2 linked regions of the Cellulophaga algicola DSM 14237 genome follow. The protein of the gene in region 1 interacts with the protein of each later gene in a pairwise test. Links are inferred from orthologs where the notes say so. Each region holds a gene or a part of one and is shown in the gene's direction. Other genes may lie near its edges. The genes, in order: CELAL_RS04470 and ftsA.

Region 1 (11,139 bases):
GAAACCCGTCATTATTATTATCTTCTTTTTGTGTTCGTTTGTTTCCATGAATATACAAGCCTGTACTCCACTTGTCCGTCAGTTTTCTATTAAAATGTGTATTCAATTCATAACGCCCATTTTGGTTGGCATAGCCATTTACAAAAACTGCACTATCCGTAAGCGGTTTTACAAGCTCTGTATTAATTTGCCCAGAAATACTTTCATAACCGTTTACAACACTCCCCGCCCCTTTGGTTATTTGAATACTTTCTACCCAAGTTCCTGGCGTAAAGGTTAGCCCGTAGGCTTGCGATGCACCGCGCACCATTGGAATATTCTCTTGGGTTATTAATAAATAAGGACTAGTAAGCCCTAACATTTGTATCTGCTTTGTCCCCGTTAAAGCATCAGAATAGTTGACATCTATTGCCGGATTTGTTTCAAAACTTTCCGATAAATTACAACATGCCGCCTTTAGCAACTCTGCACTATTAATAGTCACGACATTCTGCGAACTAAAATAGGCTTTCTGCACCGCATCGCGCTTTTGATTTACCACCACCTCATTAAGAGCGTTTGATGGATTCAATACATGTTTAATTATGCTTGGCTTATTTATAGTTAAGGTATCAGTTTCAAAACCCACATAACTAATGATTAACTTATGGTATTGCGCATCATAAGGAATTGAGAAATTCCCATCAAAATCGGTCACCACACCTATTTGAGAATTCATCCAATAGATATTAGCACCTGGCAAGCCTAGAGTAGCGTTAGCATCGCCACCATCAACCACCATTCCTTCTACTTTATCTTGAGAAAAAGCGGTAAAAGGCAATAGCACTGCTATAAGTAGTTTTATATATTTATTCATTTGTAGTTTAAATTTGAAAAATTATTTGAGTAAACAGTATTCAGCGTCATATCCAAAAACAGGAAAACACTAAATGACCTACAGAAAATCAAGTTTAACGCAAGATTAAATGATATGAAGTCAATTATAAATAAAATATCAAATTAAATAAACCTCGTCTAGTACGTGTATATCTTTGACGATAATTGGCGGAGGATAGTGATCAAAAGAAGGTGACACTTTTAATCCATTGCCAAATAAATTAAAATAAGAATAGGCGTATGCGATGATAAAGAATTGCTGTGCTAAATCAAAATCATTATCATGAACTACTAAATCATCTTGTCCTTCTGTAATGATTGTTTCATCATCGCAACAAGAATTTGAATCTTGAAGATGCTCACTACTGTCATCAGATTGAAAAACCATATTCATACCACAATCTTGCGCAGCTGTAAATAAGGCAATATCCATAAGATGTCCTAAACAATAATGCTTCTCTACCCTCCACGAAATCGTAGAAGCCAATAGCAAAATTGCCATAGTTACTGACAGTATAGTTACAAGCCATTTTTTCATTGCTGCAAAATTACAAAATAATAATACCTTCTTATCATATAAGACAATACATTAACTAATTTTTAATGCTAAATACCTAGTTTACAGTCAAAAAGGGTAGTTTATCTTATTTTATATAATTTAACGCCCTATTTAAAAACCAACACTTGTAATGAAAAATCAAAAAGTCATCACTTTACTTAGTTTAATTATCTTATTCCAAGGTACTTTACATGCGCAAGGAATATTTGATTCCGCAAAAGAAAAAGTTACCAACGCTATAGGTAAAGTGAGTTATAAAAAATTGAGCAAAGATCCTGTGTCTACTAATTTTGAAGATACAAACACCACAGTAGACCTTGATGATAATTTTGGAGACGAAATTACTTTTTCTGCACTTTGTTTACAACCGAGAGATACTGATAATAACTACAAATTAACACCAGGGTATTATGAATTTGAAGGTATGAGCTTTTGTCTAAAAGCAGGTACCCATGGTCCTAGTGAAGGCGATGGATATTTATTCGCCCCTGTTTTAGGAAAAAAAGAAGCTATTGTTATTGCTATTCTCAAAAATTACGAAGCACACCCAGAGATTGCCCAACAAGAAGTACAATTACTACTATGGGCGATAATAGCCAAAACTAAATTCTCAAAATTAAGTACTCCTTTAAAATTAACTGCTTCTAAATTATTAAACGCAGAACAACTATTAAGTCTCAATAAAGGCATCATAGGTTTTGTTCCAGAAAGTGCCGTACAGAAAGCAATTAGCCATGCACCTCCAACTATACAAACGGTTATTGAAATTGAAAATAAGATGCGCGGTATGTTTGAATCAGGACTTAGCACGTACGAGGAATTTGAAGCTCTAGCTATTTTAGGAGGTGCAGCACCTGTAACAAATAGTGAAATAAAGCGTGGCAGATGGTCATTACACCCAGACGGATATTACATTCGATATTTCCCTTCCGGATACTCAAAAACACGCGTGCAAATTTACGTACCCGAAACTATTGAATCTGTTATATATAATGGTTCTGATGACATTGCCGTTCCTGCAAACACTGGATCACAGCGACTTGCCCAGTGCAATATTCCTGTAAAAATATGCGACAACTAAAACGTATCGCCTATTTTTTAGTCGCTATCAAAATTAAATTTTAAGAACTAATCTATATCTTTGCCGAAAAAAAATGTTCAAGACATTAACTCCACAAATAACAACGATTACCAATAGCGCCGAGCTTACAACTGATGCTAGGCTACAACAAATTTGCGAATTACTTAAAGAGAACATTCCTCATTATGACTGGGTAGGATTCTATTTTAAAAACGGAGATAAAAACGAGTTAAAATTAGGGCCATACGCAGGGGCGCCTACAGACCATATCATTATTCCTTTTGGAAAAGGCATTTGCGGCCAAGTAGCTGTAAGCAATGAAAACTTTATAGTTCCAGACGTTAAAGCCCAAGATAATTATATTGCTTGTAGCATTACCGTAAAAGCAGAAATTGTAATTCCTCTATTTGTAAATGGCGAAAACATTGGTCAAATAGATATTGATTCTAACACTCCTGATCCTTTCACAAAGGATGATGAGCACTTTTTAGAGTTCATAAATGCTGAAGTTGCTAAAATTCTTTAAAATTTAATATTTTTTATTGCTAAAATCGAGGCTTTTTTAACTTCAAAAAAATTACTTTTGCGTGCTTAAGATATTAATCATAAGCACATAAAAATGAGCACCACCAAAAAAGCTACATCAGCATTAATTTCAGTATTTCACAAAGATGGCTTAGCGCCAATTGTTAAAAAATTTCAAGAACTAGGTATTACCATATATTCTACTGGTGGTACAGAAAAATTTGTTCGTGATTTAGGCATAGATGTAGTCCCTGTTGAAGATGTAACTAGTTACCCTTCTATTTTAGGTGGCCGTGTAAAAACATTACACCCAAAAGTATTTGGAGGTATCTTGAATCGTCAAGACAATGAAAATGACCAAAAACAATTGGCTGAATTTGAAATTCCGCAAATAGATATTGTTATTGTTGATTTATATCCTTTTGAAAAAACAGTAGCTAGTGGTGCATCAGAGCAAGATATTATAGAAAAAATTGATATAGGTGGTATTTCTTTAATTCGTGCAGCTGCTAAAAATTTCAAGGATGTACTTTGTGTTTCTTCTATGGAAGATTATGCTGAAGTTTTAGCGTTGATTTCTGCAAATGAGGGTACAACAACACTTGAAGATCGTAAGCGTTTTGCAGGTAAATCTTTCAATGTTTCTTCTCATTATGACACAGCAATTTTTAACTATTTTAATAAAGACGCGCAAGAAACTGTTTTAAAAATTAGCGAAACTAATGGTCAGGTTTTACGTTACGGCGAAAACCCACACCAAAAAGGCTTTTTCTTTGGAGATTTTGATGCAATGTTTAACAAACTTCATGGAAAAGAATTATCATACAACAATCTTCTAGATGTTGATGCTGCTGTGAATTTAATGGGAGAGTTTAAAAATGACGAACCTACATTTGCTATCTTAAAACACAATAATGCGTGTGGTTTAGCCTCAAGAAGCAGCTTACACCAAGCCTATGTAGATGCCTTAGCAGGAGATCCTGTCTCTGCATTTGGAGGAGTCTTGATTAGTAACAAAGAAATTGATAAGGCTACAGCCGAAGAAATTCATAAACTATTTTGCGAAGTTGTTATTGCTCCTAGCTATGCTGCCGATGCTTTAGAAATTTTAAAAGGAAAGAAAAACAGAATTATTCTAATTCAAAACGAAATAGAATTGCCGCAAACTACAGTTCGCACCTGTTTAAATGGTGTTTTAGTTCAAGGTAAAGATCTTATTACAGATGCTGAGGCCGATTTAAAAACAGCTACCAAAACAGCCCCAACTGCACAAGAAGTTGAAGATTTAATATTTGCTTCAAAATTATGTAAGCATACAAAATCGAATACTATCGTTCTTGCTAAAAACAAACAATTATTTGCTAGCGGAACAGGACAAACATCAAGAGTTGATGCCCTTAACCAAGCGATACATAAAGCAAACACATTTAATTTTGATTTGAAAGGTGCCGTTATGGCGAGTGATGCATTTTTTCCTTTCCCTGATTGTGTTGAAATTGCGGGCAACAGCGGAATTTCAAGTGTAATTCAGCCTGGAGGGTCAATAAAAGACGAATTAAGCGTAGATTACTGTAATTCTAATGGAATTTCTATGGTAATGACCGGTACACGTCATTTTAAACATTAATTTTGTTACTTTCGTCGATAAAACTTACTTTTAGTACACAACCAAATAAATAGAAATGGGATTTTTTGATTTCTTGACAGAGGAAATAGCTATTGACTTAGGTACTGCTAACACTCTTATAATACATAACGACAAAGTTGTCGTTGATAGCCCTTCTATCGTAGCCAGAGATAGAATTAGTGGGAAAATAATTGCTGTTGGTAAAGAAGCCAACATGATGCAAGGAAAAACTCATGAAAATATAAAGACAATACGCCCTCTTAAAGATGGTGTAATTGCCGATTTTGATGCTTCTGAAAAGATGATAAATATGTTCATTAAGAACATTCCAGCTTTAAAGAAAAAATGGTTCCCTCCTGCCTTGCGAATGGTTATTTGTATTCCTTCTGGTATTACCGAAGTAGAAATGCGTGCCGTAAAAGAATCTGCAGAACGTGTTAATGGTAAGGAAGTATATTTAATTCATGAACCTATGGCCGCTGCTATTGGTATTGGCTTAGATATTATGCAACCAAAAGGAAACATGATTGTAGATATAGGTGGTGGTACTACAGAAATAGCTGTAATTGCTTTGGGTGGTATTGTTTGTGATAAATCTGTAAAAATTGCAGGTGACGTTTTCACGAATGACATTATTTATTACATGCGTACACAACACAACCTTTATGTTGGAGAAAGTACCGCTGAAAATATTAAGATTACAATAGGTTCTGCTACTGAAGATTTACAAACACCTCCAGATGAAATGTCTGTTCAAGGTAGAGATTTATTGACAGGGAAACCAAAACAAGTTCAAATTTCTTATAGAGAAATTGCTAAAGCGTTAGACAAATCTATCTTACGTGTAGAAGATGCCGTTATGGAAACCTTATCACAAACACCTCCAGAACTTGCTGCAGATATTTACAATACAGGTATTTACCTAGCAGGTGGTGGTTCTATGTTAAGAGGTTTAGACCGTAGGCTATCTCAAAAAACAGATTTACCCGTATATATAGCAGAAGATCCATTAAGAGCAGTTGTACGTGGAACAGGAATCGCATTAAAGAATCTTGAACGCTACAAAAGTATCTTGATTAAATAGCGAATAGCTTAATCTTAGAGCACTTTTCTAATACTATATTACAAAAGTGCTTTAACGGTTTTGCCGCACTCAAAAATAATTAAAGTGAATGCAACAGATTATCAATTTTATATTTCGGAATAAAAATCTGCTCCTTTATTTATTCCTATTATTTATTTCACTTGCCTTTACCATTCAATCGCATTCGTACCACCAATCAAAATTTTTTAATTCAGCAAATTGGTTAACAGGTGGCGTTTACAAAACTTCGAATGGAATTTCTTCTTATTTCTATTTAGAAAAAGAAAATCAGAAATTAGTGGATGAAAATATGCGCTTAAGACGTATTATCATCAACAAAGATTACAATGCTGAGGTACCTGTTAATAGTATTAAAATAGACAGTACTTTAATGGATTATACCATTATTTCTGCAAAAATTATCAAGAACAGCTATTCTAACCTAGACAATTACATCACATTAAATAAGGGCTCTAAAAACGGCATCCAACAAGATATGGGTGTTATCACCCCAAACGGAATACTTGGCATCGTAGAAAATACAAGCGGTAAATTTTCAAGAGTACAAAGCATTTTAAATAGAAAATCGAATTTAAATGCCAAGCTAAAAAATACTGAAAATTTTGGGTCCCTAATCTGGGATACCAAAGATTTTAATACCGTACAGCTTATTGATATTCCTAGACGTATTCCTATTAAAGTTGGTGACACGATATTAACTGGAGCTGCCTCTAGTATTTTTCCAGAAAACATACCTATAGGAACTATAAAAAGTTTTGGTTTAGATGTTTCAAAAAGTTCATATACCATAAATATTTCACTTTTTAATGATATGTCAAATCTTAAAAATGTGTATATAATTAACAACACCAATCGTGTTACTTTAGAAGAATTAGAATCAGCAACAACAAATGGCAAGTAAATATTACTTTATAAATATCGTTCGCTTTATTGCGCTTGTTTTAGCTCAAGTTCTAATTTTTAATAATATTAATTTTTGGGGCTTTATAAACCCCATGATTTATATCTTGTTTTTATATTGGTATCCAATAAAGCAAAATAGAGCCATATTTCTTATTATCTCATTTTTCTTAGGACTCACTATAGACGTTTTCTCAGACACCCTCGCAATTCATACCGCTGCGACATTAACCATAGCATACCTAAGACCCACTATTATGCGTTTTTGTTTTGGAGTAAATTTTGAATTTCAAAGTTTCAGACTAACGTCTGCACCTCGAATTCAGCAAATAACTTATATAGCTTTGTTAATTGTGATACATCATACCGTTTTCTTTACCCTAGAAGTTTTTAATTTTGATAATTTTCTTCTAATTTTAAAGAAAATACTTGTTGTAAGTATTGCCTCTTTATTTCTATGCATTTTAATAAGCTCTCTTTTCAGTGTTAAAAAAGAAAACTAGACAGAAATTCTACCTAATTTTGAAGCAAATTTTAATTACTGAAGACTCTAATTTGTTGATTTTCATCAAAAAATGAAAAAAATACTATTATCATCCATCATTATTCTTATAGGCCTAACCTTCATTGGTAGACTCTCCTACCTGCAAGTGTTTAGACACTCGTCCATGCAAGTAACGAAAGATACTGCTATAAAAGCAATTTATGATTATCCTGAACGCGGCTATATATACGATCGTAATGGTGATTTATTAGTTGCCAATCAGCCGGCATATGATGTCATGATTATTCCTCGTGAAGTTAAAGAGTTAGACACTTTGGAATTTTGCAAACTACTAGGCATAGAAAAAGATAGGTTCTTAAAACAATTTGCGAAAGCAAAAAATTACTCTCCTAGATTACCTTCTGTATTAGTTCCTCAATTATCAAAGAAAGATTACGCACGTTTACAAGAGAAAATGCGCAAATACAAAGGTTTTTATATCCAGAAAAGATCTTTACGATACTATGACACCCATAGTGGCGCAAATGTATTTGGGTTTATTTCAGAGGTAAATGATTATGAACTAAATGAAAACCCATACTACAAACTTGGAGAGTTAAAGGGTAGAACTGGTATAGAAAAACAATACGAAGAAATCCTCCGAGGTAGAAAAGGCGTAAAATATATTCAGAAAGATAGATTTAACAGAGATATAGGGCCTTACAAAAATGGTATTTTAGATACTTTACCTGAACAAGGAAAAGAAATTAAAATTACGATTGACAAAAAACTCCAAGAATATGGAGAATTATTAATGAATGGAAAACGAGGTGGAGTTGTTGCTATTGAACCTGCGACTGGAGAAATTTTAGCTATGATTTCTGGTCCTACCTACGACCCTGGTTTATTAGTTGGCCGCGAACGCTCTAAGAACTACACCAAACTCTATAATGATTCTATAGCGCAACCAACTTATGACCGTTCTGTGCTTGCGCAAACCTCACCAGGATCTCCTTTTAAAACAATAAATGCGTTAATAGCGCTACAAGAAAACGTAATTACTCCTGAGACCAAAATCCAATGTTATAATGGTTTTTATGTGGGTAACAAAAAAAGAGGTTGCCACTGTGGTGGTGGCTTAAGAGATTTAGATGTGGGAATTTACAAATCTTGTAATGCCTATTTCGCTGGTACATTTAGAAAAATATTTGAAAAATTTCCAACTACAGATGAAGGAATGGATGTTTGGGACAAACATGTAGAAAGCTTTGGATTAGGAAATTTCTTAGGATCTGATATCCCTACAGGCCGAAGCGGATCTATACCTACAAAAGAAACCTATGACCGTATGTATGGTGATAATAGATGGTCATCTTCTTACTTTATATCAAATGCTATTGGTCAAGGAGAAATCCTTGTTACCCCCTTACAATTAGCTAATATGACTGCGGCAATTGCCAATCGCGGTTATTATATTATTCCACATGTACTCAAAGAGGTAGAAGGGAAAAAAATTACCAATCAGAAGTATCTAGAACAACATTTTACTACAATAGATAAAAAACATTTTGAACCTGTTGTTCAAGGCATGGCGAATGTGTATAAGCATGGGACCGGGAGAGGCGTTCAAGTACCCGGTATAGATATTGCAGGAAAAACAGGAACTGTAGAGAATTACACAAGAATAGATGGCGTAAGAACACAACTTACCGATCATTCCGTTTTTATTGCTTTTGCTCCAGTAGATAACCCTAAAATTGCCGTAGCAGTATATATTGAAAATGGGTATTATGGAGGTCGGTATGCAGGTCATATTGCATCACTTTTAATAGAAAAATACATTAAAGGAAAAATTACTAGAACAGATTTAGAAAAAAGAATGTTAGATAGAACCTTAGAAAAGGAATATGCTAAAGCAATTAGTGGTGAACCATTTATAATTAACGAGCGTGTTTGGTAAAGGACTATTAAGAAGAGTAGACTGGTTATCTATTTTAATATTTGTACTTCTAATAGCAATTGGTTGGATAAACATCTATTCTAGCACCTACTCTGAAGGACAAGACAACATATTTGACTTCTCCACAATTTACGGAAAACAACTAATTTTTATAGCCTTAGACCTCGTTCTAATTGTCATAATTTTAGCATTAGAGAGTAACTTTTTTGAACGTTTCTCTAGCGTAATATACGTTATTTCTTTAGCTCTTTTACTTGGACTCTTTGTTTTCGGAACCACAATTGCCGGAGCTACTTCTTGGTACAATCTTGGTTTTTTTAATTTACAACCGTCAGAATTAGCAAAAGTTGCAACCGCTTTAGCTGTCGCTAAATACCTTAGTGATATTCAAACAGATATTCGAAGAAGAAAAGACCAACTCTATTCTTTTTTAATACTTTTAATACCTGCAATACTCGTTATTCCACAGCCAGATCCCGGGAGTGCATTGGTGTTTTTCTCCTTAGTGTTCGTTCTTTTTAGAGAAGGGGTCCCTCAATTCTATTTAGGCATAGGCTTATATACCATATTAATATTTGTTTGTACGCTTATGTTTGGTACCATATGGATAGCCATTATCATAGGCTTAATATTGGCCATTTTTTTATTACTAAAAAAGCAATCTTATAAAATACCAGTAATACCAGTAGTGGGTGTTTACATCATTACCCTACTCTTTTCATTATCCGTAAATTTTGTTTTCGAAAATGTTTTTGAACAACGCCATAGAGACCGTTTTAGCCTTTGGCTGAGTCTAGAAAAGGACCCTTCTAAACTAGAAGAAATAAGAAAAACAATTGGCTACAATACGTACCAATCTGAAAAAGCCATTGAATCAGGAGGATTTTTCGGAAAAGGATTCCTAGAAGGTACCCGTACCAAAGGAGATTTTGTACCAGAACAACATACAGATTATATTTTTAGTACAGTAGGCGAAGAATGGGGATTCTTAGGAACCACTATAGTTATTATTCTATTTACAACTCTACTACTTAGGCTTGTATATCTTTCTGAGAGACAAAAAAATGCGTTTAACCGTATGTATGGATATGGTGTAATTTCAATACTTTTAGTCCACTATTTTATAAATATAGGAATGGTGATAGGGGTCCTACCTACCATTGGTATTCCTTTGCCTTTTTTTAGTTATGGTGGCTCTGGTCTTCTAGGTTTTACAGCTTTATTATTTATCTTTTTAAAAATGGATTCTAACCGACTGAAGGAAGGTTTCTAGAACTTCCAATTTTCTAAAATTACTGTACTTTCAAATTTATCTTCCATAGCATTGGGTAATTTTTCAAAAAAATCAATACCCGTTTTTTGTTCTATTTTATCAATAGTAACTACATGGCTTTTTAATGAACTCTTACTTTCTTTATTTTTAAATAAGAAGGCAATTGCTTTAATTTCAGCGCCATCTCTTCTTGCTACTATTTTATAAAAATAAGCAGGCACGGTCACATCTTCATCTCCAATACTATCGAGACCATCACTTAAAACCCCCGCCGTAATTACATACACCCCATCGTACTTTTTTGTCCAATAGCGTACCGTATTTTCCAATTCGTTCCAAATTCCCGCATTGAACTCTCGATTTTGCGGACTTATATTACTCGTATAAAAAGTTTCATTATAGGCATATTCAGAAAATCTACGGTCTCCTGCAGGACAGAGATGCCCTCGATCATACCCCGAGCGTTTGTAATTTTTATAATCAGCAGATTTGGTACGCACTTGAGGATCTTCTATAAAATAAGGACGCGTCCTATCATCATAGGTGAGTTGATTTCTATCTAATTGATACGCAACCCACTCGGCTTGCTCATGCTTTTCACTATAAGACAACGTAAAATAATTATGTTGAACAATTTCTCCTGTGGTAGAACTGGGAAGAAAATCAAAAGGAATATTCACTTTAGGTGCTACTCCTTCTGGAGCTGTATAGGTATCTGGTGTATAAAAATTTTCAAACAGCCAAAAACC
Region 2 (10,935 bases), 1.5 Mb from region 1 along the record:
AAAAAACCAATTTCAGAGCTCGATGTAACCTTTACAGATGATAATAATTTATACATGACTACGGGTATGGTTAATAAATTGTTAATACAAAGTTTTCAAGGGTTTGATATTGTACCTAAAGAAAATTTAGTTTTGAATACTATGGAAAAGGCCATTGAGGCCAACGAAATGGTTAAAAAAGCTCAAGTCTACCTCACGGTAAATGGTAAGTTGACGACGAAAATCGCGCAACGTAACCCCATTGGTCGTGTGGAAAGTAGTACAATATATTATCTTGATGATGAAGGAAAGCATATGCCGCTGTCTAGAAATCATTCCGCAAGGGTTCCTGTTATAACAGGAAATATAACGGAGGATAGCTTGGGAGAAGTATATTATATATTGAACTATGTAAACGGAGAGGATTTTTTGCGTAAAAACGTAATTGGTGTACAGGTATTAAAAAACCAAAAATATCAGTTAAAATTTAGAACAGAAAGTTTTGTCGTAAACCTAGGAAAAGCAGAAGAGTTAAGTCAGAAGTTTAACAAGTTCAGAGCTTTTTATAAAAAAGGGCAAAAAGATAATTCGCTTGCGCAATATAGTTTAGTGAGCTTAGAGTATAATAATCAAGTAGTGTGCACCAAAATTTAAGATATGGAACAAGGTAAATATTCAGTTGGTTTAGATATTGGGACTACCAAAATAGTTGCCATAATCGGTAAGGAGAATGAGTATGGGAAGATTGAGATTTTAGGGATTGGAAAATCTAAAAGTCTTGGGGTGCATAGAGGTGTTGTGAATAACATCACACAAACCATACAATCAATTCAACAAGCTGTAGAACAAGCGGAATCTAATTCAGGATTAAAAATTGGTTCGGTAGTAGTAGGTATAGCAGGGCAGCACATCCGTAGTTTGCAACACAGTGATTACATTACAAGAGATGATTCTGAACAGGTAATCAATGAGGACGATGTAGATAAGTTATGTAATCAAGTATATAAATTAATTATGCTTCCTGGTGAGGAAATTATTCATGTTTTACCTCAAGAATATAAAATTGATGGTCAGGCAGAGATTAAGGAACCAATGGGAATGTACGGCGCTCGTTTAGAAGCTAATTTTCATGTAGTTGTAGGTCAAGTATCTTCTATTAAAAATGTAGGACGTTGTATTAAAAGTGCAGGCTTAGATTTAGGCAGTATTACGTTGGAACCATTGGCATCTGCAAATGCGGTATTAAGTCAAGAAGAAAAAGAAGCAGGTGTTGCTTTGATTGATATAGGTGGTGGTACTACAGATTTAGCAATTTTCAAGGATGGCATTATTCGCCATACAGCGGTAATTCCATTTGGTGGAAATGTAATTACGGAAGATATCAAAGAAGGTTGTTCTATCATTGAAAAGCAAGCAGAGTTGCTTAAGATTAAGTTTGGTTCTGCATGGCCAGGAGAGAATAAAGAAAACGAAATAGTATCTATTCCAGGATTACGAGGAAGAGAGCCTAAGGAAATAACGCTAAAGAATTTGTCTAAAATTATCCATGCAAGAGTTGTGGAAATTGTAGAACAAGTATATGTCGAGATCAAGAATTATGGTCATGACGAACAAAAGAAAAAATTAATTGCAGGGATTGTATTAACGGGTGGTGGCAGCCAGTTGAAACATTTAAAACAATTGGTAGAATATATTACAGGTATGGATACCCGAATTGGTTATCCAAACGAACATTTAGCAGGAGATTCTGATGAGGAAATTGCGAGTCCGTTATATGCAACAGCAGTAGGGCTTTTAATGAACGCATTGAAAACTAAAGCTAAGAGTGAGGCAATTGAGGCTGAGGAAGAAGAACTGCAGACTCAATTGCCAGAAAATGAAATGAATGATGAAGCTACTGAAGCAGAAACTACAGTAGTAAAACCGGAAGTCCAAAGAGAACGTAAATCTATATTTGACAAATGGTCAGATAAGTTGAAAGATTTTTTGGATAACGCAGAATAAAAAAAGCACGAGAACACAGTATAACCAGTAATACAGAACGTATGAGTAACGATAACGAATTTGGAAGTATTTCCTTTGATTTGCCCAAAAATCAAAGTAATGTAATAAAAGTCATCGGGGTAGGTGGTGGCGGAAGCAATGCAATTAACCACATGTATTTGGCGGGAATAAATGGCGTTGATTTCATTATCTGTAATACAGATTCCCAAGCGCTTGATAATAGTACAGTACCGAATAAAATTCAATTAGGGGTTTCCTTAACTGAAGGTCTTGGTGCTGGCGCAAACCCAGAAGTGGGAGAGCAGTCTGCTATTGAGAGTATGGAAGAAATAAAAAATATGTTGGGTACCAACACTAAAATGGTTTTCATTACTGCAGGAATGGGCGGTGGTACTGGAACAGGTGCGGCACCAATGATAGCAAAACAAGCTAGGGAACTGGATATCCTTACGGTTGGTATTGTTACAATTCCTTTTCAGTTTGAAGGTCAAATGAGAACCAAGCAAGCGCAAGCAGGGATTGAAAAATTACGTAATAATGTAGATTCTCTTATCGTTATAAATAATAATAAATTAAGAGAGGTTTACGGAAACTTAGGCTTCAAGGCAGGTTTCTCTAAAGCAGATGAAGTTTTAGCTACAGCTGCTAGAGGTATTGCAGAGGTTATAACACATCACTATACGCAAAATATTGATTTACGTGATGCTAAAACTGTACTTTCTAATAGTGGTACAGCAATCATGGGGTCTTCAACTTCATCAGGTTCAAATAGAGCAAATGAAGCTATAATGAGTGCCTTAGATTCACCATTGTTAAATGATAATAAAATCTCTGGAGCTAAGAATGTATTATTATTAATTGTTTCCGGTACTAAAGAAATCACTATTGACGAAATAGGAGAGATCAACGATCATATACAAAATGAAGCGGGTCATAGCGCAAACATCATTATGGGTGTTGGTGAAGACGAAACACTGGGGGAAGCAATTGCTGTAACCGTGATCGCTACGGGTTTTAATATAGACCAACAGGATACTATTGTAAATACAGAATCTAAAAAAATAATCCATACACTTGAAGATAGTCAAAAGGCAGAACAATTGTTAATGGGTTCAGAGAATGTAGTTTTTCAGTTGGTCGAAGAAGAAGAGGAAAAAGTAAAAGAAGAGCCTAAAGTAGTAAAGCATGTTTTAAAAGAAGATAAGCCAGAGATGGATTTGATTCCGACTTCAAGCTATATTAAGAATTTTAATGTATTCTATGATGAAGTAATTGCTGAAAATGTAGGTGATGATTTTATTATAGTAGATTCAAAAGCTAAGATTGATGATTTTGAGGTTATTGCTCCAATTACTGTTTCTTCAACAAAAATAGAAGATGATCAATTTCTATTTAGTTTTGATGGCTCTGAGGTAGAAAAAACTAAAGAAAAGAAGAGAGAGAACGTTGTTCTGTTTTCTTTGGATGATGAAGTTAAAGATATGGATGTAAAAGATCCTATTGAAGTCATTCCGGTAGTAGAATATAATAAAGAAGGTGAAAAACGCTATAGTCTTGATGATTATATGGAGCTAGAGGGGAAACTTAATGAAGCTAAGTCTAAAGCAGAAAAAGTAGCACCTAAGGTTATAGAAGAAGAAATGCGTTTTGAGCAAAAAACAGTTGAAAAGGAAACTAAGCATGTAGAAGAAGCTGCTCATGTAGATCCTATGGATATGCCTTTAGAAGAGCTTCTTAGAAGTAGGTCTGAAGAAAGAAAGCGTAAATTAAAAGACTTCAATTATAAATTTCAAAACAATAATGCTAAGCATATTGATGAAATAGAAAAGCACCCAGCGTACAAACGTCAGGGAGTTCATTTAAATGAAGTGAATAGAGAAAACAAAATATCTAGAACATCATTAAGTGAAGATAGTAATGATGATATTCAAATAAGAACAAACAATTCTTTTTTACATGATAATGTAGATTAACTTTTGTTTTTTAAGAATTGTATAAACCCAGAAATACACAGTATTTTTGGGTTTATTTTTTTTATCTTCGTGCCGCTAAAATAAAATGTTATGAGCTTACAGGATCAGGTAATGACCGAGATTAAAACAGCGATGAAAGCTAAAGATAAAGTAGCTTTAGAATCGTTAAGAGCAATTAAATCTGCGTTATTATTGATGCAAACAGAAATTGGTTCGGGAGAAGCTATTTCAGAAGATGCAGAAATTCAGTTAGTTCAGAAATTAGTAAAGCAACGTAGGGATAGTGCTGCTATTTTCAATGAACAAGGAAGAGAAGATTTGGCTGCCCCAGAATTGGCTCAAGTAGCTATTATAGAAAAGTTCTTACCAGAGCAGTTAACTGAAGAAGAGATAGAAAAAGTAGTATTACAGACTATTGAAGCTACTGGTGCAGAGGGTATGAAAGATATGGGTAAAGTTATGGGTATGGTTTCCAAAGCGCTTGCAGGTCAAGCAGACGGTAAAACTATTTCTATGATCGTAAAAAAGAAATTAGCATAGTAAGAAAATAATAACGGCTGCGTAGTTCAACTGGATACCTGCCTGCCGGCAGGCAGGGAATATCAAGTGTAGGTATGAAGTACTATGTTTATGTGTTAGAAAGTGAGAAAGATCAAAGATGGTATAAAGGACATACTGTAGATATAGATAAGCGAATTAAAGAACATAATTCAGGAAAAACTAAATCAACCAAAGGGTTTATTCCTTGGAGATTGGTTTGTTTTGAAGTATTTGAAACAAGGGAAGAGGCTATACTAAGAGAAAAATATTTCAAAACTGGAAGCGGTAGAGAATTTTTAAAGAAAATAATAACGGCTGCGTAGTTCAACTGGATACCCGCCTACCGGCAGGCAGGGAATACCAAGTATAGGTATGAAGTACTATGTATATGTTAAAAAGTGGTAAAGAATAAAATATTTCAAAACCGGAAATGGCAGAGAATTTTTAAAAAAAAATAATAACGGCTGCGTAGTTCAACTGGATACCTGCCTGCCGGCAGGCAGGGAATATCAAGTGTAGGTATGAAGTACTATGTTTATGTGTTAGAAAGTAAGAAAGATCAAAGATGGTATAAAGGACATACTGTAGATATAGATAAGCGAATTAAAGAACATAATTCAGGAAAAACTAAATCAACCAAAGGGTTTATTCCTTGGAGATTGGTTTATTTTGAAGTATTTGAAACAAGGGAAGAGGCTATACTAAGAGAAAAATATTTCAAAACTGGAAGCGGTAGAGAATTTTTAAAGAAAATAATAACGGCTGCGTAGTTCAACTGGATACCCGCCTACCGGCAGGCAGGGAATACCAAGTATAGGTATGAAGTACTATGTATATGTTAAAAAGTGGTAAAGAATAAAATATTTCAAAACCGGAAATGGCAGAGAATTTTTAAAAAAAAATAATAACGGCTGCGTAGTTCAACTGGATAGAATATCAGATTTCGGCTCTGAGGGTTGGGGGTTCGAATCCCTTCGCGGTCACGAATAAATAAAAAGTCTCACAAAATATACAAGCTTGCTTGCCTATATTTTGTGAGACTTTTTATTTTCAAAGCGGAGCTTTAAGGGATCAACGCAGTTCATCCCTTATTCGTGAAAATGTTGAATATAGTTTTAATGCTTGCTTGGGTATATTTTGTGAGACTTTTTATTTTCAAAGCGGAGCTTTAAGGGAGCAACGCAGTTCATCCCTAATTCGTTTTTCTTGAATTATCGATTTTTGTTTTGCGTATATATTTACGGAACTCGCTATTTTCAAAGCGGAGTTTAAGGGATTAACGGAGTTCAATCTTAAAAGACCTTTTTTGGGGTAAGATAAATATTAGTATCTTGAATTCTTTAAAATGAAAACACGAAATAAAATATATGATTAAACGAGCATATTTTTTCAAGGGTATTATAAAACGTTTTGTTATACTTTTAGTTTTCTTTTATTCTGGATTTGTTGCTTCTCAAGAAATAACTCATTTAGAGACGCTACTACATCAGCTAGATTTAGATTTGTCTGTATGTAAAACGGATCTAGTGGTAGCTAAAGTACAGCCTAATAATCCGGAAGAAACGATTGTTGTTATTCCAGAAATTGTCCAAGAAGAGGAAGGTTATTTTGAGCTTAATAGCCATATTCTAATTATAGAAACTAATACAGGGAAAATAAAATCCAGATATTTTGAAGGTTCATTAACGAACGAGTGGTATTCAGATGCCGTTAGATTGGCGGAAATAAAGATTGATACGGCTCCTTATGATATTTCAGATACCCGAAACGCTTTTGGTATTCGGGTTTATTATTACAATAACTCACATCCGAATCCGTATAGTCATGAAACAATTTCGTTATTTTTTGATGAAAATAATACCCTAAAACAGGTTTTGAAAAATTTTGAAATGATGAGCTATGGGGGCGAAGTGGACTCAGAATGCGAAGCAGACCTAAGTGGCGTTGAAAAAGTGTTAATCCTTAAGGAAACAAAAACAAATGGCTATTTTGATATTTTAGTAAAAAGCACTGTGAGAACAACAACTAGAAAAGAAGCTGCAAACGGTGATTGCGTTGAAGAAGAAAAGATTACAAATCAAGATCAAGTATTGACGTTTGAAAACGGTAAATACCAATAAATATAAATTATGCTTTTAAAAACTGAATCAAGTACGCAATCAAAATACTTATCATAAGCCCTATATTCACTTTTGCTAAATCTTTGATGATAAGAGTATAGGTTGTTTTTAGTTGTTTTTTCTCTAAAAGATATTTTATGGCAATCTCTCTACCTGCTAAAATACCTACGAATGTCCAAGTGGTGCTCATAGGAACATCATTTAAAATGGTAAATAGGTAAAGTAATACTCCGTAGCAAGCATCTATAATCGTTGCAGAGCGAATATGCTGTGTGTTAGATTTCTGATTTACAATCTTCTGTATGTTTCCTCCTTTTACATTAAAGATGTATCCCATGATGCTTAAAATAACAATAAGGGATACTCCTAATTCATAAATGCTTAATTGGCGTGGTAAAAAGACAAAAATATTGGCGAAGTCCTGAATTAACCATTGTGACCATAAAAAGCCTGTAGAAAACCACTGTGCAACTAGCCAATAGGGTTTCTGCTTCTTTTTATCCATTAAACGGATCGCGGCTTTGGATTCTAATTTCTTAGCAATAATCAGGTATAGTAGTAATGCTGCTACAAAGGCAAGAACATAGCCAAAGATAGATTTAAAAATCATTTTCTCAATTAATTGTCCAGAAGAGAATACACTCAAAATCATAAATGTGGTACTCACAGGAATGCCAAATTTAGTAATGATTAATAAACTTAATGGCGCAAGAAGATACCACCAAGGTAAAGGGTTCGGCAGAGGTATTAGAGATAAGCGGCCAAAAGAAACATCGCCATGGTTAGTATACCATCCAAAAAATAAGGTTAGTGTTAATATGGTGCCTGCAAAAGCCCATAGATACCACCATTTTGTTTTACTATTTGATGAAATAAAAGTTCCCAGTGTTTGTATAACATCATTTGCAATAACAGAATAGGCAGCAATAAAAAAACCCAAACAAATTATAAGTTCATTCATTTAATATAGGAATTAAAATAATATCTTTTCTAAAAAAATCGCGTAAATGTAGGAGAATAATTGTTTCGTTAAAGGAATTATAAAAAAGATTGTAGATTAAATATTAGTGTACCTTTGTATTTTTATAAGTACATTAAATTTATCTTTTTAGATGAGCAAGATGTTGTGGTTTAAGAGTTTATTATTTATACTGTTATGTAGCAGTTTTCAAGGGTCGTATGCGGCTGTTGAATTCCAAGCGAAGCATGACAATTTAGATGTAGCTATTATTCTTGACCAAACTGCACTACAAGATAGAGTTACGATCAATGTAGATGCACTTAATGTTCTTTGGGAAAATACGACTTCTTCCAATCCGGACATTACCGTAAATTTAGTTTTTGGATCTTCTTTAAATCCATTAGAAAATTTATGTATTTGCAAAAATCAAATCGCTTTATTATATATTTCTTCTAGCGGTTTTATAGATCTTAAATTTGATACACATCAGATTGCCTATCAATTTCATTCCTTTCCTTAGTTTTTAAATGATTTTTATGGACTAGCACCACAAGAGTTGTTGCTGGTATTTTATGGAGTGCATTAAATCAAGCTGTATTAAAAATTGGATACAAAGATTTAAGAGCTCTTTTCTATCATCATTTTAAAAACAAAATATAACATGGATACTTCAGTTATAACCATATGTCTAGTTTTAGTAGGCATAATTTTTATTCCCTTCTTTTTATTTAACATGTCAGGGAAGTCTACTTCTAAAAAAGTTGAAGAAGCAGCAAAAGCATTAAACACAAAAAATCAATTAACAATCTCTCAGAGTGAGCTTTGGGGAAATGCATACATCGGAATCGATGAAAATAAACAAAAATTAGTGTTCTTGAAATTCTCAGAAAAAGAAACCTATGAGCGCGTGGTAGCCATTTCTTCTGTAAAAGATTGCATGATTTTAGAGCAAAGAAAATTCTTCAAAGTAAAAAATAAAAAAGATTCACATTTAGAAAAACTGGATCTGAAAATAACCTTGAAGTCAGGTCAGTATTTTGAACTTAATTTTTATGATGAAACACTTAACTATTCAGAAGATTTTGAGGTTAAAAGAATCGAGAAGTGGAAAATGCTGATTAATCAGCTAATTACTTTAGAAAGTAATGTTAAGCAAGTGGCTTAATTTTAGTTTGTTATTCCTTAAAAACCATTGTTGAGAAACAATGGTTTTTTGTTTTAAATGCTATTGGTTAATCATTTTTTGTATATTCCGTACATATTTTAATGGTCGTAAGCAGATGAACAATAGTATTTTAGACTATTGGTATGCAGGTGATTAAAAAAAGTTATTTTTGCGCGCTCAATTTTTTTAGTGTAGCGACTAACAAAGCCTATGGAAAAAATTATAAACTTGAAAAACACAATAGTTACTAAAGCTAAAACAGTATTCAAGTTTCTCCGAAAACACCCTTTTAAAAGTTTCTTTTATTTAATAGGTATTGGCTTTTTGTTTTCTGCTTTTTTTTTAATTCTTATTTACTTTGGAGCTTTTGGTAAACTACCAACAAAAGAATATCTCTTGCAGTTAGAAAACCCAGTTACCTCTACTATTTATGCATCAAATAACGAACCGATAGGGTATTATTTTCTTCAAAATAGATCTAATGCAGATAGTACTCAAATTTCAAAATATTTAAAAGATGCTTTAGTAGCTACAGAGGATAGCCGTTTTTATACCCACGGAGGGATAGACTATAAAAGTTATGGTCGGGTGTTTATAAAATCTATTCTGTTAGGTCAAAACGCTGGTGGTGGTAGTACCGTAACACAACAAGTTGCAAAGAATATTTTTGGGAGACAGAAGCGATTTTTTCTTTCAACTCCTATAAATAAAATCAGGGAGTTATTTATTGCTAAACGTTTAGAAAGTATCTATAGTAAAGATGAGATACTGTTGTTGTATTTTAATACCGTTTCTTTCGGAGAAAATATTTATGGTATAGAAAAAGCAGCCTATCGTTTTTTTAACAAGCCCCCCGAAAAACTATCCTTAGAAGAGTGTGCCACTTTGGTAGGAGTATTAAAGGCGCCGTCTTACTACAATCCTAGAATAAATCCTGAAAGAGCAACCAATCGTAGAAATGTTGTATTAAGCCAAATGGCAAAATATGGCTATATAACAGAGGCCGAAAAAGAAGCGGCTAAAAAACCTTTGGTTTTAGACTATCAATTGCCTAAAAAGACCTCTTCTTTTTCTTCTTACTTTAAAGATTTAGTGGCAGAAGAATTTGCTGCGTGGGCCGCAGAAAATCCTGCAGAAGATGGTCATATTTATGATTTGGAGGCAGATGGTCTAAGTGTGTATACTACTTTAAATACATCAATTCAAGAATATGCAGAAAAAGCATTGAATCGTCAGATTGAAAATTTACAAAAATTGATGGATCAATATTGGGATGCAGCTACGACAGAAGGAGGTAAAGAAGCATTACTTAAGATATTAACAGATCAAACAAAAGAGGTTAAAAAGTTAAAAGCGGAAGGTAAAAGTGATGAGGAACTTGCTTTGTTTGTGAAAGAAAAGAAAAAAAGAAACTATTGGGAAGTTGGTAAAGGCTATGAGCTTAAGTTAATGTCTTTAGAAGATTCTATAGCAAAAAGTATCAATAGATTGCATGCAAGTTTATTCGTAATGAGCAGTACTTCTGGGAGAATAATGGGGTATGTTGGCGGAATTGATTATGGTTTTAGTCAAACAGATAATATACGTACACCACGTCAGGTAGGATCTACATTTAAGCCTATAACTTATTTAGCTGCTCTAGAAGCGGGGCAAGACGTGTGTAGTTATTATAATAATAATTTGGTTACTTATGCAGAATATGAAGATTGGCAGCCTAGGAATGCTGCTGGTGGGTATGGTGGTAGTTACAGTATGCATGGCGCACTAGCAAATTCAGTCAATACTGTTTCTGTAAACATACAGTTAAAAGTTGGGGTAGAACGTGTTTTAGCTCAGGCGAAAAAAATGGGTGTAGAAGCACAGCTTCCAGAGGTTCCTTCTATTGTTTTAGGGACGGCAGATATTAGTCTCTTAGAAATGGCGACAGCTTATGCTAGTATTTCTAACGGAGGTAATAAGATAAAGCCTTTTACGATAGAGCGAATAATAAACGAAGACGGTGCTGTTGTATTTGAAGCTAAACCAGAATACCAAGGGCGCGTTGCAGGGTACACTCATGTAAAACAACTCCAAAAAATGATGGAGGGTGTCGTTACAAATGGAACAGCACAACGATTAATGGGCTATGGGATTCCGTATAATTTAATTGGAAAAACAGGTACCACACAAAATAACGGAGATGGATGGTTTATT

What was found.
Region 2: the proteins of CELAL_RS04470 (region 1) and ftsA interact in binary tests that used the Escherichia coli proteins (3 or more experiments, as listed by UniProt). The link is inferred for Cellulophaga algicola DSM 14237 from one-to-one orthologs.

Annotation. Positions count from the first base shown.
Region 1 is NC_014934.1:1,030,687-1,041,825, forward strand. Bases 3,741-6,737 are described here. They hold CELAL_RS04470 (rod shape-determining protein), read left to right. Parts: upstream 3,741-4,723; coding sequence 4,724-5,752; downstream 5,753-6,737. Other genes in these bases: purH (bifunctional phosphoribosylaminoimidazolecarboxamide formyltransferase/IMP cyclohydrolase), read left to right, coding at 3,741-4,668; mreC (rod shape-determining protein MreC), read left to right, coding at 5,841-6,674. Also shown: CELAL_RS04445 (TonB-dependent receptor), read right to left, coding at 1-856; CELAL_RS04450 (HYC_CC_PP family protein), read right to left, coding at 995-1,414; CELAL_RS04455 (hypothetical protein), read left to right, coding at 1,566-2,516; CELAL_RS04460 (GAF domain-containing protein), read left to right, coding at 2,590-3,042; more of purH, read left to right, coding at 3,136-3,740; CELAL_RS04485 (peptidoglycan D,D-transpeptidase FtsI family protein), read left to right, coding at 7,249-9,117; rod shape-determining protein RodA, read left to right, coding at 9,107-10,390; CELAL_RS04495 (DNA/RNA non-specific endonuclease), read right to left, coding at 10,387-11,139. UniProt on the Escherichia coli protein: Forms membrane-associated dynamic filaments that are essential for cell shape determination. Acts by regulating cell wall synthesis and cell elongation, and thus cell shape.
Region 2 is NC_014934.1:2,533,169-2,544,103, forward strand. The notes cover bases 17-2,809. They hold ftsA (cell division protein FtsA), read left to right. Parts: upstream 17-636; coding sequence 637-1,983; downstream 1,984-2,809. Other genes in these bases: CELAL_RS11015 (cell division protein FtsQ/DivIB), read left to right, coding at 17-633; ftsZ (cell division protein FtsZ), read left to right, coding at 2,025-2,809. Also shown: more of CELAL_RS11015, read left to right, coding at 1-16; more of ftsZ, read left to right, coding at 2,810-3,956; CELAL_RS11030 (GatB/YqeY domain-containing protein), read left to right, coding at 4,047-4,496; CELAL_RS11035 (GIY-YIG nuclease family protein), read left to right, coding at 4,571-4,819; CELAL_RS11040 (GIY-YIG nuclease family protein), read left to right, coding at 5,018-5,266; CELAL_RS11050 (PA3715 family protein), read left to right, coding at 5,864-6,616; CELAL_RS11055 (hypothetical protein), read right to left, coding at 6,624-7,577; CELAL_RS11060 (hypothetical protein), read left to right, coding at 7,729-8,097; CELAL_RS11065 (hypothetical protein), read left to right, coding at 8,239-8,742; CELAL_RS11070 (transglycosylase domain-containing protein), read left to right, coding at 8,971-10,935. UniProt on the Escherichia coli protein: Essential cell division protein that assists in the assembly of the Z ring. May serve as the principal membrane anchor for the Z ring.